DNA from 3 places in the Duganella zoogloeoides genome. Region 3 is predicted to be linked to each of the others. Evidence: predicted binding sites of a transcription regulator. Region 3 holds the regulator's gene; each other region holds the start of a gene.
The links. The regulator FNR, encoded in region 3, switches genes on or off when oxygen is low (the NO sensors DNR and NnrR bind a similar motif). The targets are predictions, from matches to a motif close to TTGATNNNNATCAA.
Positions count from the first base shown of each region.

Region 1: SR858_RS16630 (universal stress protein) is a predicted target of FNR. The motif match lies at 2,582-2,595, and genes of this name have one in related genera.
Region 2: cqsA (alpha-hydroxyketone-type quorum-sensing autoinducer synthase) is a predicted target of FNR. The motif match lies at 2,315-2,328, and genes of this name have one in related genera.

Region 1 is NZ_CP140152.1:3,793,996-3,798,144, forward strand. Features, by position in the region: gene SR858_RS16620 (hybrid sensor histidine kinase/response regulator) at 1-742, opposite strand, end outside; gene SR858_RS16625 (HD domain-containing phosphohydrolase) at 843-1,892, opposite strand; gene SR858_RS16630 (universal stress protein) at 2,052-2,510, opposite strand; gene SR858_RS16635 (sensor histidine kinase) at 2,623-4,014, opposite strand; gene SR858_RS16640 (response regulator) at 4,011-4,149, opposite strand, start outside.
Region 2 is NZ_CP140152.1:1,095,860-1,100,008, reverse strand. Features, by position in the region: gene SR858_RS04820 (DNA recombination protein RmuC) at 1-537, opposite strand, end outside; gene SR858_RS04815 (group II truncated hemoglobin) at 544-945, opposite strand; gene cqsA (alpha-hydroxyketone-type quorum-sensing autoinducer synthase) at 977-2,236, opposite strand; gene SR858_RS04805 (sensor histidine kinase) at 2,403-3,683, shown strand; gene SR858_RS04800 (response regulator) at 3,686-4,149, shown strand, end outside.
Region 3 is NZ_CP140152.1:6,024,633-6,028,781, forward strand. Features, by position in the region: gene SR858_RS26430 (putative peptide maturation dehydrogenase) at 1-924, opposite strand, end outside; gene fnr (fumarate/nitrate reduction transcriptional regulator Fnr) at 1,129-1,887, shown strand; gene SR858_RS26440 (FixH family protein) at 1,966-2,508, opposite strand; gene ccoG (cytochrome c oxidase accessory protein CcoG) at 2,518-3,912, opposite strand; gene ccoP (cytochrome-c oxidase, cbb3-type subunit III) at 3,909-4,149, opposite strand, start outside.

The DNA of each region.
Region 1 (4,149 bases), 2.2 Mb from region 3:
CCGTGCGCAACTGGCGCTCGATCTCTTCGTAGCTGCGCATGTCGCGGGCCGTGGTGCCCAGCACGGCGTCGTCGGCGGGCCAGCGCGCCAGCACGGTACGGTTGCGCTGGAACAGCGTCACCGTGGCCTGGACATCGAGCTTGATCTTGCCGTAGAAATTGCTGATCTGCCGGCTCGATATGCCCACCAGCACCACCCCGATAAAGCTGCCATCGGGCGCCGCGATACGGCGCGAGAGATAGAAGGTCCAGGCGCCATTGCCCTTGTTGCGCACCGGCGCGCTGATGAACAGGCCCAGGCCGGCGCGCGCGCGGTGCGCCTGGAAGTAGTCGCGTTCGGCCAGGTTGATCGGCGGTGTTGGAAAACTGCGGGTGAAGTTGATGACCTGGCCATCGGCTGCCACGATGCTGGCCACGTCGATCTGCGGCAGCACGCGGTTGCGCTCCTGCAGCCGCTCGAATTCTTCGCGGCCGCCGAGACGCCGGCGCAACTCGTCGCCGTCGCGCACCCCCAGCAGCCGTATGCGTTCGAGCATGCCATCGAGTACCAGGTCGGCAGCGCCCATCTCGTGCGCCGTCTGTTCGGCCAGCAGCAAGGCCGTGCCGTCGAGCTGTTCGCGCCACTCCTCGATTTCACTATCCCTGGCGCCGTACAACGCCACGCCCAGCGTCACCCCGATGGTCAGTAGCAGGGCGGCGCCGGTGGCGACGATGAGGGTGCGGGAGCGTCTGGAATCGGGCATGAGGGCAGTACAGGCGGTTGCAAGTCGTTATGTTTTTTTGACCATAGCATTCCTGCTGCTACCGTGCCGGCTTTTCGGTATCCGGCCTCATCCGTTGTTGCTAATTTGCATCTTCCAGCGGTTGGTGAAAGCGGTGCTGGATGGCCAGGATGGCGTCCATGTCGTGCAGCAGCGCCTCCACGCAGGCCGGGTCGAAGTGCGTGCCCTTCTGGCTGCGCAAAAACTCGACCGCCCGTTCCAGCGGCCAGGCCGGCTTGTACGGACGGGCATTGGTCAGGGCATCGAACACGTCCGCCACGGCGATGATGCGGCCGTACAGCGGGATCGCTTCACCGGCCAGGCCGTGCGGGTAACCGCCGCCATCATAGCGTTCATGGTGGCTGATGGCGATCACGGCGCCCGCCTGCAGCAGCGGCGATTCGCTGCCGGCCAGGATATCGGCGCCGATCTGCGGATGGCGCTGCATGATCTTGCGCTCCTCGTCATTGAGCGGGCCGGGCTTGAGCAGCACGGCGTCGGCAATGCCCACCTTGCCGATGTCGTGCATCGGCGCCGCATCGCGCACCAGGTCGCACTCCGCTTCCGGCAGGCCCAGCTGGACTGCGATCAGGCGCGAATAAGCAGCCATGCGCGACAGGTGGAAACCGGTGTCGGCATCACGGAACTCGGCCGCGCGGGACAGGCGGTGGATGGCTTCGTGTTCGCGGGCGACGATGTCGGCAGTGGCCTTGCGCACCGCGAGGTCGAGCGTCTCGGCGCGCTGCGCCAGTTGCTGGCGGGCTTGCTGCAACGCCAGCAGGTTGCCGATCCGCACATTGAACTCGATGCCGTTGACCGGCTTGGTGAGAAAATCGTTGGCGCTCAGGCGCAGCGCCTCGTGGCGCACCGCCATTTCGGTGGCGCCGGTCACCATCACCACCGGCACCTCGCGCATGCCGGGCAAGGCGCGGAAGCGGCGCAGGAACGTCAGGCCGTCCAGGTCGGGCATCAGGTAGTCGACCACGACCAGGTCGGGCGTATGGTCGGCGCACCAGTCGAGCGCCGCCTGGGCGTGCCTGACCGGCACCGGGGCGGCCATGTCGAGCATGCTGAGCATCAGGCAGAAGAGATCGAGGTTGATCTGGTCGTCGTCAATTACCAGTACTTTCATGGCGTCATCCAATATGTGCGGCCGCCTTTGCGCTTGTTACTGTCTCGACGGTCGAAACGCGATTTATTTTATTATGATAATTATGCCCGAAAACAATAATCTAAAAATTGAAATATTTTTAATAATAATTTCCTGTTAAAAATTTTACTAGCGTGATAGTCAGGCTGGCTGCGAATCCTGTTGTCGCAATACCAGCACCGGTATGGTGCTGTGCGACAGGACCTTGTGGGTTTCGCTGCCGATCAACCACGCACGCCAGCCGCCCAGTCCGTGCGAAGCCATCGCCACCAGGTCGCAATGTTGCGTGCGAGCCGCTTCGATGATGGCTTGGCAGGGGGACTCATGCTCCACGACCAGGGTGTCGCATGCAACGCCGTGAGCCCTGGCGACAGCGGCCACCTGCTCTGCGCAGGCGTTGGCCACGTCATGGCGATGGACTGAATACAGCGGCGCCATGTCGGTCAGCAACCCTGGGCGCACGGTGAGGAAATGCAGCGGCGCGCTAACGTGCAGCACCGTCAGCCGGGCACCGACCGAGAGCGCCAGCCGTGCGCACGGCACCATCGCTTCGAGCGATGGCGCGCCGCCATCGGTGGGAAATAATATATGTGTGAACATCGTCGTCCTGTCAGAACCGGGGAAGCCTTGGTGGGCCGCCCCATTATGCTGACCTGTATCATGCCGGGTATATGATCGAGATCAAATAACTCGCCAATGGGGATGGCCCTGCTCAGGCAACCGCCGCCAAACTGACCAGCACCAGCGTGCCCTGCCCGTTCGCGCGGGTCTGCACCAGAATATGGCCCTGGTGCTGCTCGACGATTTCCTTGACGATCGCCAGTCCCAGGCCATGGCCGCCGGACTGCGCGCCCGGCACCCGGTAGTAGGGGGTGAAGATGTGCGCCAGTTCGGCCTGCGGGATCGGCGGACCGTCGTTGGCCACGCCCAGCAACACGCTGCCATCGACCATGTCGAGCGTGACCGCAATGTCGCCGTGCGGGTCGCCGTGCGTCGAGGCATTGTCGATCAGGTTTTGCAGCAGCCGCTGTAACTGGGTCGGCTCGCCCCGCACGTGGCACGGCTGCTGCACATCGAGGCCCACGCTTTGGCCGCGCCGCGCCACCAGCGGTTCCACCGCGCCGATCACCTCGCAGCACAGCTCCGGCATCGATAGCCGGCGCAGCGGTTCGGCGTCGTTGCCGGCGGTCAGGCGGCCCAGCGCCAGCAGCTGCTCGGCCAGCTTGCTGGTGCGGCGGGCGCCGTCCATCGCGCATTGCAGCGACGTTTGCAGCTGTTGCGGCCCTTCCGCACGCAGCGCGTTTTCCATGTGCAGCTGGACAGCGGCGATCGGCGTGCGGATCTCGTGCGCGGCGGCGTTGAGGAAGCGCTGCTCGCGCTCGAACGCGGCGCGGATGCGATCGAGCAGGTGATTGAGCTCGGTGATGATGGGCGCCAGCTCCACCGGCGTGGCGGGCAGCGCCAGCGGCTCGAGCGACTCCGGCTTGCGTGCGGCGATGCGGGCGGCCAGCTGCGCCAGCGGCCGCATGCTGCGCAGCAGCAGCAGGTTCACGGCAATGAGCATGAACACGCCGCCCACGGCCAGCGGCGTCAGGATCGACATGCCGATGTCGTGCGACATTTCCTGGCGCACCTCGTCCTTTTCGGCGGTCAGCACCCACACGTTGGCCGAGCGCAGCGCAAACACTTGCCACGGCACGCCGTCGATCATCTGTTCGGAAAAACCGGCCTTCAGCGGCGCCAGCGCCTCGACCGGGGACGACGCCGACTTGGCCAGCAAGGCGCCGTCGTCGCGCCACACCTGGAACGCGATCTTGGTTTCGTAGCGGTGGCCGTACATCCGGGGCAGGTTGCTGGGATCGGTTTCCAGCTCGTGCGGCAAGGCGATCACCAGCGGCCGGCTGATGGTGGCCGACGACACCTGGTGCGCCACCAGCGCTTCGAGCACGCGCGCGGACGTGGCCAGCCTGGCGCTGAACAGCTCGTCCGATTCGCGGCGCGCCACGTGGTGCGCGCCAAGACCGATGCCGGCAAAGATCAGCAGCATGCACAGCAGGGTGGCGCCCACCAGGCGCCAGCGGCCGGAATAGAGCCGGGTCGTCATGCGGCCAGGTCGCCGAGGCGGTAGCCGACGCCGCGGATGGTCTTGATGACGGCGGGGGTGATCTTGCGCCGCAGGTGGTGGACGTGAACGTCGATGCTGTTGCTCTCGACGCCCTCGCCCCAGCCATACAGCAGT
Region 2 (4,149 bases), 1.4 Mb from region 3:
TTCGCCCAGGCCCTGGTGCACGCGCTCGAGGCGTTCGGACACCTGCTGGAACGACGCCGACAGGCGCGATTCGAGCGTGGCGTGCAGCTTCTCGTCCACGGTCTTGCGCATCTCTTCCAGGCGCGCGCCATTATCGGCTTGCAGGTCCTTGATCTTCGCTTCCAGCGTGGCGCGCACCTCGCCCATGCGGGCGGCGTTCGATTCGGTCAGGCGGGCGAGGGTCTGGTTCATGCTGTCGGCGAACAGCTTGAGGTTGCGGGTCTGCTCGTCGCGCGCGACCAGTCCTTGCGTTTCGAGCTGGCGCCGCATGCCGTCGAACTGCTGCACCGTGGCCGCGTGACTCGACTGCGCCGTGGTTTGCAGTTGCACCCGCACCTCGCGCTCCACGCGTTCGATACGTTCGGCCAGGTTGGACAGGGATGCCAGCGTTGCGCCATCGAGACCGGCACTGCCGCGCGGGCGCAAGAGCACGAGGACCAGCAGCACGATCGCTGCGAGCACCAGCGCCAGCAACACATAGAAGTGGGTATCGGTCATGGAATCTTAATCGGGCTTGTTGCGCATCCAGTCGGCGGTCTGGAAGAAGGAGTTCATCAGCCGCACGCGCAGTTCGGTATCGATGCCCACGTCTTCCATCGCCCACGCCATGCAGCGCAGCCACTGGTCGCGCTCCTGGGTGCCGATGGCGAACGGCATGTGGCGCATGCGCAGGCGCGGATGGCCATGCGCTTGCTGGTACAGGTCGGGGCCGCCCATCCAGCCGCTCAGGAACATGAACAGGCGGGCGTTGGCGTTTTCAAGCGACGGACCGTGCACGGAGCGCAGCAGCTGGAACTCGGGCTCGAGTTCCATCAGGTCATAAAAACGGTCAACCATCGCGCGCACGCGCGCCTCGCCGCCGATCACTTCATAGAGGGTTTTCGATTCTTCGGTCATAGCCGCCATGATAGCGTACCGCGCTTCCCCTCGTGCGCCTTCACACCAGCGCCAGCTTGTGCAGGCGCCGCGTGGACGTCCAGCCCTCGACATCGGCCAGGCTGCGGATATCGTCGCAGGCTTCGACGATGCGCCGCAGCTGGCTGCGATCAAGGCCGCTGTTAAGGGTCAGGCGCACCAGCGAGCGGTTCTTCGGCGTGGCCGGTGCACAGAACATGGCGCCCACCACGCCGCGCGCCTCGAGCAGCTTGCGCAGCGCCAGCGTTTTCGGCTCCGGACCCGCTTCCAGGGCGATGATCTGCTCGGTGCCGTCGCTGACGTTGTAGCCGAGCGCACCGAGTTCCTCGCGCAGCGCGCAGGCCTTGATGTGCAAGGCCACGCGCCGCTCGTCGGCTGCCGCGACAAAGTCGATGGCGGCATCGAACCACGCCAGCTCGTGCCGCAGCAGGCAGGAACTGAAGATGGCCGGTCGCGACTCGGACAGGAAGTAGCCCTTGAATTTGCTGGAGCACGTGATAACGCCGGCGCGTCCGGCAAACGCCTTGGCCAGCGACGCCGTGCGGAAATGCACGCGGTCCTGCAAGCCCAGCGCGGCCACCAGCCCGGCGCCGCGCGGGCCGTGGGTGCCCAGCGAATGCGACTCATCGACGATCAGCACGCAGCCGGTCGCCCAGGCCAGATCGACCAGTGCCGGCAACGGCGCCACGCTGCCGTTGGTGCTGTAGAGCGCATCGACCGCGATCACACCGTGTCCGTGGCGCGCCACCTGCCGCTGCAAATGCTCGAGGTCGTTGTGGCGGAACGAGATCGGCACGGCGCCCGCCGACTGCACGCCCTCCCACAGCGAGGCGTGGGCCTGCATGTCGAGGTACACCGGCAGGCCGGGCTCAGCCAGCGTTTGTACTAGCCCGACGTTGGCAGCCCAGCCCGACTGCGCCAGGATGGCATCCTCGGCGCCCATGAAGCGCGCGAACTTCTGTTCGAGCCGGTGCTGCTCACTGCCCTCTTGCAGGTACACCGCCGACATCAGCTGCTCGCCTTCACTACCTTGCAAGGCGTTGACCTGGGCCCGCACCAGCGCCGGCTCGCCGGCCAGGCACAGGTAATCGTTACCGGCCAAAAATACCGAGCCCGCCTGAAGCGGTTGCCAGGCATGCGGGTGCTCGCCGCCGAGCAACTGTTCAATCCGCGTCACGTGGTGCGCATCCATGCGCCGGCGCACGTAATCCGGCATCAGGTGTTCGGCAGCAAGCAGCGAAGTGTGAAACAAGGTATTTTGGCAAATATTAACGTTGGTCATGATATTTTCCTATTTTGAAATGGTTGTGTTTTTTTATGAAACTATTTCGCACCTTGATGCATAAAAATCCCAAACCAGTTGATCAAAATCAACGACCTATTTGATATGCCAGAGTGCGTTGCAAATCCGGGCGATGATAAGTCTCACAGACAAGTAAATCCTTGCCATGAAGCAACCACTGCAAGAATCCTTCAAGCGTTGGAAGACGAGCGTGCTGCAGTCGCTGCTCCAATACCATGGCCGCGAAGACCATGCCACCGTGCGCATATTGCTGCTGGCCTGCATCGGCACGGTCGCCATGCCGCTGTACTACGTGATCTGGCAGCATTTTTTCCCGCAGGAATACGAGAGCCTGCCGCTGCGGCTGGTTGGCATCGTGCTGTGCGCGATCGGCCTGTTTGCGCGCCAGTTCAGCCGCCGCATGATGGACCTGTACCTGCTGGTCACGCTCAGCTACATCTTTCCGTTCTTCTTCACCTTTATGTTCCTGATGAATCATGCGTCCGGCGTGTGGAGCGAGTCGCTGCTGATCGGCCTGATCGTGCTGTTCCATTTCGACACCAGCGTGGCCGTCAAGGCTTACCTGATCGGCACGGCGGTGGCGGTGACAGCGGTGGCCATGGTGGGAGACACCGACGTCCTCGGCAGCCGGTTGGTATTGCAGCAATTGCCGATCCACTGGTTCACGATTGCCGTGCTCGCTGCTGCCAAGATCAGCCGCGAGGTACTGGCGCAGGAAAAACTGGCCGGACTGGGCGCCGGACTGGCCACCGTGGCGCACGAACTGCGCACGCCGCTCACCAGCGTGGACGCCAATGTGCGCGGCCTGCTGCGCATGTGCTCGGAAGGTGCGGGGCCGCTGCCGGCCGACCGCGTGGGCACCGTCGACGCGCTGGCGCGGATCCAGTTCGAGGTGCGCCATATGAACCACATGATCGACCTGTTCCTGCTCAGCGCCACGGCGGTACGGCGCAGCCTGCGGCCGATCGAGACGGTATCGATGGAAGCAGTGGTGGCGGCGGTGCTCAAGCGCTACCCGTTCGTCAACGCCGGCCAGCAAAAGCTGGTGGCGCTGGAGGTGCGCCGCAATTTCAGTTTCGCCGGCCAGTCCGAGCTGTCGGTGGTGATCCTGCTGAACCTGCTGAGGAATGCGCTGAAAGCCATCCAGCGCGCCGGCAAGGGCCGGGTGCGGATCGTGGTCGATGGCGGCCATGCGCCGCCGCGCCTGCTGTTCATCGACACCGGCTGCGGCATTCCGGCGCAGCAGATGCCGCTGATCTTCCACCGCTTTTATTCATTCCCGCCGCACAACGGCGCCGGCATCGGCCTGGCGCTGTGCCAGGAAATCATGGATGCCTGGAGCGCCACCATCGAATGCGTGTCGCGCGAAAGCGCCTACGCCATTTTCATCCTCGAATTCCCCCAGCAGGCCTCACTGGCAAAATAATCATGTCACTCCCTCTCTACACCCACCCCACCCTGACCGTGCTGGTCGATGACAGCGACTCCTTCCTGCGCAGCCTGTCGTTCCAGCTCGACCCCATCCACGCCAGCAAGACTTTTCACGACACCACCACGGCGCTGCACTGGTTGCGCCACGGCGAGCAAGGCCGGCGCGGCACGCCGCCGCTCACGCCGCTGCACATGAATTTCGATACCCAGAACCAGCCGGGCGACCAGTTCAACGTGGCGCTCGACGTCGATGCAATTTACCGCATCGCCGGCCAGCCGCAGCGCTTTGCCACGCCGTCGGTGCTGGTGGTCGATTACTCGATGCCGCAAATGAATGGGCTGGAATTTTGCGAGCTGGTGAGCGACCTGCCGTGCAAGAAGATTTTATTTACCGGTGCCGCCGACGAGAAAATCGCGGTGAGCGCCTTCAACCGCGGCCTGATCGACCGCTACATCCAGAA
Region 3 (4,149 bases):
GAACGAGCGCTCCACCCGTCCCACCATTACCACCTGCATCGCCGCGCCGGCCAGCCAGTACTGGTCCGCCACCATTTGCAGCGCCAGCGCCGCCGCTTCGTCCTGCGTGGTTGCGCGCAGCGGCACCAGCGTGTTGTCGAGCGGATGGTAGTGGTACAAGCCCGGCGCCAGGCCGTCCACCCGTTGCACCAGCACGAACGCTTCGACCGGATGCAGGCCGCCGCCCGACGGGCTGGTCTTTTTCAGGACGTTGGCGTGCGGGCCGATGTGGCGCAGTTCCTGGGCGCCGAACGTGCGTTGCAGCAGGCGCGCCGCCACCGCCAGCGGCAGGCTGGCGCTGGTATCGTAGTTGCGGCCCGTGTAGCGGCGCAGCAGTACCTCGTCGAGCATGCCGGCGGGCGCCGGCAGCGGCACCGCCGCGCCGATGCTGGCCACCTGCTGCACCGGCGGCGGCGGATTGCCGTGGCGTTCGAGCAGTTCCTCGAAGCTGGGCGCCTCCATGCCGGTGTCGCTGCGCACGTCGTGCCAGCGCGAGAACGTGTGCGCCAGCGCCGCCAGCGGCCGCCAGTGCAGCGTGCGCAAGGTGTCGTCGCGCTCGCGCAGGGCGTCCTGCGCGGTGGCCTGCTCTGGCTGCTGGCCCCGGGCCTCGGCCAGCAGCAGGCCGTGCGCGAGCAGCCGGTCCACGACCGCCGCGCCATGGCGTTCGGCGACCTCATCGCGCGCGGTCCAGACCGATGAACCGACTGCGGCCAGTGCCGCCAGGTCGGCCGCATCGACCTCGATCTCGCGGTCCAGGTGCGGCGCCAGCGCCAGCCAGCGGGTGCTGGCCGCCAGGGTGCTGGTGCCGGCAAACAGCGCGGCCCAGTCGATGTCCAGTTCTTCGCGGGGTTCGAGGTACAACACGGCGCAGCGGCGTAGATTCATGGTCTTTATCTCTCCTGCTCAAGTTGAGAAATCGGCAATAACGAAGACCAGTCTAGCGCATCCTTCGCCAGCGGGAAAGTGGCGGCGGACGGAATTTTCAGCGGCCATTACTTGTACAATGAAAGTAAAAAGCGCGTTGCAATACCTGATGGTGGCAGTGCGGCATCGCACCATTCTGGCGCATGATGGTCTACACTAGCGGACATGATCAAAGACCTGCCATCGCTGGTGCTGCCCGGCGCCACAATCGACATCCTCAAAGCCAGCTGCGCCACGTGCAGCATGCACCAGCTGTGTTTGCCCATGGGACTGGGCAACGAAGACATGGACCGGCTCGACCAGATCATCGGCCGCCGTCGCAAGGTCGCGCGCGGCAATACCTTGTTCCGCATTGGCGATTCGTTCCAGAACCTGTACGCGATCCGCCTCGGCCACTTCAAGACCTACCAGGTCAACCGCGAAGGCGCGGAGCAGATCACCGGCTTCCAGATGGCCGGCGAGCTGCTCGGCATGGACGCCATCAGCACCGACCTGCACCATTGCACGGCGGTGGCGCTGGAAGACAGCGAGGTGTGCGAAATTCCGTTCGCCACCTTGCAGCAACTGCTGGCCGAAATGCCGACCCTGCTGCGCCACTTCCACCGCATGATGAGCCAGGAAATCACGCGCGAGCAAAGCGTGATGCTCTTGCTCGGCAATATGCAGGCCACCCAGCGCTTCGCCGCCTTCCTGGTCAACCTGTCGTCGCGCTACGAAGCGCGCGGCTACTCGCCCAACGCCTTCCAGCTGCGCATGTCGCGCGAAGAGATCGGCAACTACCTGGGCCTGACCATCGAAAGCATCAGCCGCCTGCTGTCGAAGTTCAAGAAAGAAGGACTGGTCCGGGTGAGCAACCGCGAAATCGAACTGCTCAAGCCGCTGACACTCAAGGCGATTACGGCCGGTACCGAAACCTGCGGTTAATGCGGCTAATTGGATGCCCGCCTGCGCGGGCATGACGGAGTAAAAGTTAACGGTATGAACGCATAACCATCCGGGCCGTCATTGCGCACCGGCGATAGACGCCGCCGGCGCCACATCCGCTACCAACGTCACACCGCGCTCCTTCGGCCACGTCCACGCGCCGGCCAGGCGCCAGTCGCGTTTTTCGCCTTCCACCAGCACCACCCAGCGGCTGCGTTCGAGCATGGCCAGTGGCAGTTCGAAGCGGCCGGCCGCATCGGGTTGCACGGTCGCTTCGATATCCTTGTCGGGCAAGGTCGCGTGCGCGAGGCGCAGCCGCAGCCGCTCGGTGATGCCGTCGCCGCTGGCGCGCTGCACCTGGCCCGTCAGCGCGCCGCGATTGGCGTCGTACCCGATCGTCATCGACAGGCCCATGGCGCTGGCCACGCGGTCGCGGCTCAGGTCCTGGTTGATGGCCTTGCCCTGCTTGTAGTAGTCGCCGACCACCACCGGGTCGGGCGTCGAAAACGCCAGCCAGGCGGTAAACACGCTGCCGGCCACCACGATGGCCGGGCCCAGCATCAGGAACCACGGCCAGCGCTGCTTGTACCACGGTGTGACCGTGCTGTGTAAATGGTGCATGGTGATCTCCTAGCGCGGCACGATGAAGACCGCAGTTTCTTTCACATGCAGCGCCGGATCATCCACCGATGTCAGCGCCACTTCGATCTTGTTCGAGCCCTTGTGTGCGGCGCCGTGCGCGGTGCGCAGGCGGATCGGCACGCCGCGCGTTTCGGTCGCCTCCAACTGCACGGTAGCGGGCGTGACCAGGGCCAGCGTGTCGATGCCGGACACGCTGATGCGATACGTGTGGGCGCGCTCGGTCGTGTTCATGATCTGCAGCCGATAGACGTTTTCGATCATGCCGTCTTCGACCTCGCGACCCATGGCGCCACGGTCGCGGATCACGTCCATTTTCAGTGGCACGCGCAGGTACAGGGCGGCGCCGGCGCCGGCCACGATCAGGCACAGCACGGCGGTGTAGATGCGCACCCGGGGACGCCAGGTGCGGCGGCGGATTTCGCTGGGCGTTAAATGCTCGTCGAGCGCGCGCTCGGTGGCGTAGCGGATCAGGCCGCGCGGCGCATCGATCTTGTCCATCACGCCGTTGCAGGCATCCACGCACGCGGCGCAGCCGATGCACTCGTATTGCAGGCCGTTGCGAATGTCGATGCCGGTGGGGCACACCTGCACGCACATCGAGCAGTCGATGCAGGCGCCGCCGGTGTTGGCTGTTTGCTTGTGGCGTGGAACCAGTGGACCACGCGGTTCGCCGCGCCTGGCATCGTAGGTGATGATCAGGGTGTCGCGGTCGAACATCGAGCTCTGGAAGCGGGCGTACGGGCACATGTACTTGCACACCTGCTCGCGCATCCAGCCGGCATTGCCGTAGGTGGCAAAGGCGTAGAACAGCACCCAGAACCATTCCCACGGGCCGAAGTCGAAGGTCTGCACCTCGACCATCAGCTCGCGGATCGGCGTGAAGTAGCCAACAAAGGTAAAGCCGGTCCACAGGGCCACCGCGCCCCAGGCCAGGTGCTTGGCGGTTTTTTTACCGAGCTTGCCGGCGGACCAGGGCTGGCGGTCGAGCAGCATGCGCGCGCTGCGCTTGCCTTCGATGCGGCGTTCGATCCACAGGAAAATTTCGGTATAAACAGTTTGCGGGCAGGTGAAGCCGCACCAGACGCGCCCGGCCACGGCGGTGGCCAGGAACAGCAAATACGCGCTGATGATCAGCAGTACCGCCAGGTAAATGAAATCCTGAGGCCACAAGACCATGCCGAAGATGTAGAACTTGCGCGTGGTCAGGTCGAACAGCAAGGCCTGGCGGTCGTTCCAGAGCAGCCACGGGGTGCCGTAAAACGCCAGCTGCGTCAGCCACACGAACAGCCAGCGCAGGCGGGCGTAGCGGCCCGAGGTTTCGCGCGGGTAGATTTCCTCGCGCGCCGCATACATCTTGATGACTTGTGTCTCGGGGGCACTCATTTTGCTGGTTCCGGTTCCGGATTGGCAGCCGGCGCTGGCGCCGGCTGCGTCACATCATTGGACAAGCTCCAGATGTAGGCAGCCAGCACGTGCACCTTGGCGTCGCCGAGGAAGTCGCCAAACGCCGGCATGGTGGCAGCGCGGCCGTTGCGGATGGTTTCCATGATGGTGTCGGCGCTGCCGCCGAACAGCCAGACCTTGTCGGTCAGGTTCGGTGCGCCGAGCGCGGCGTTGCCC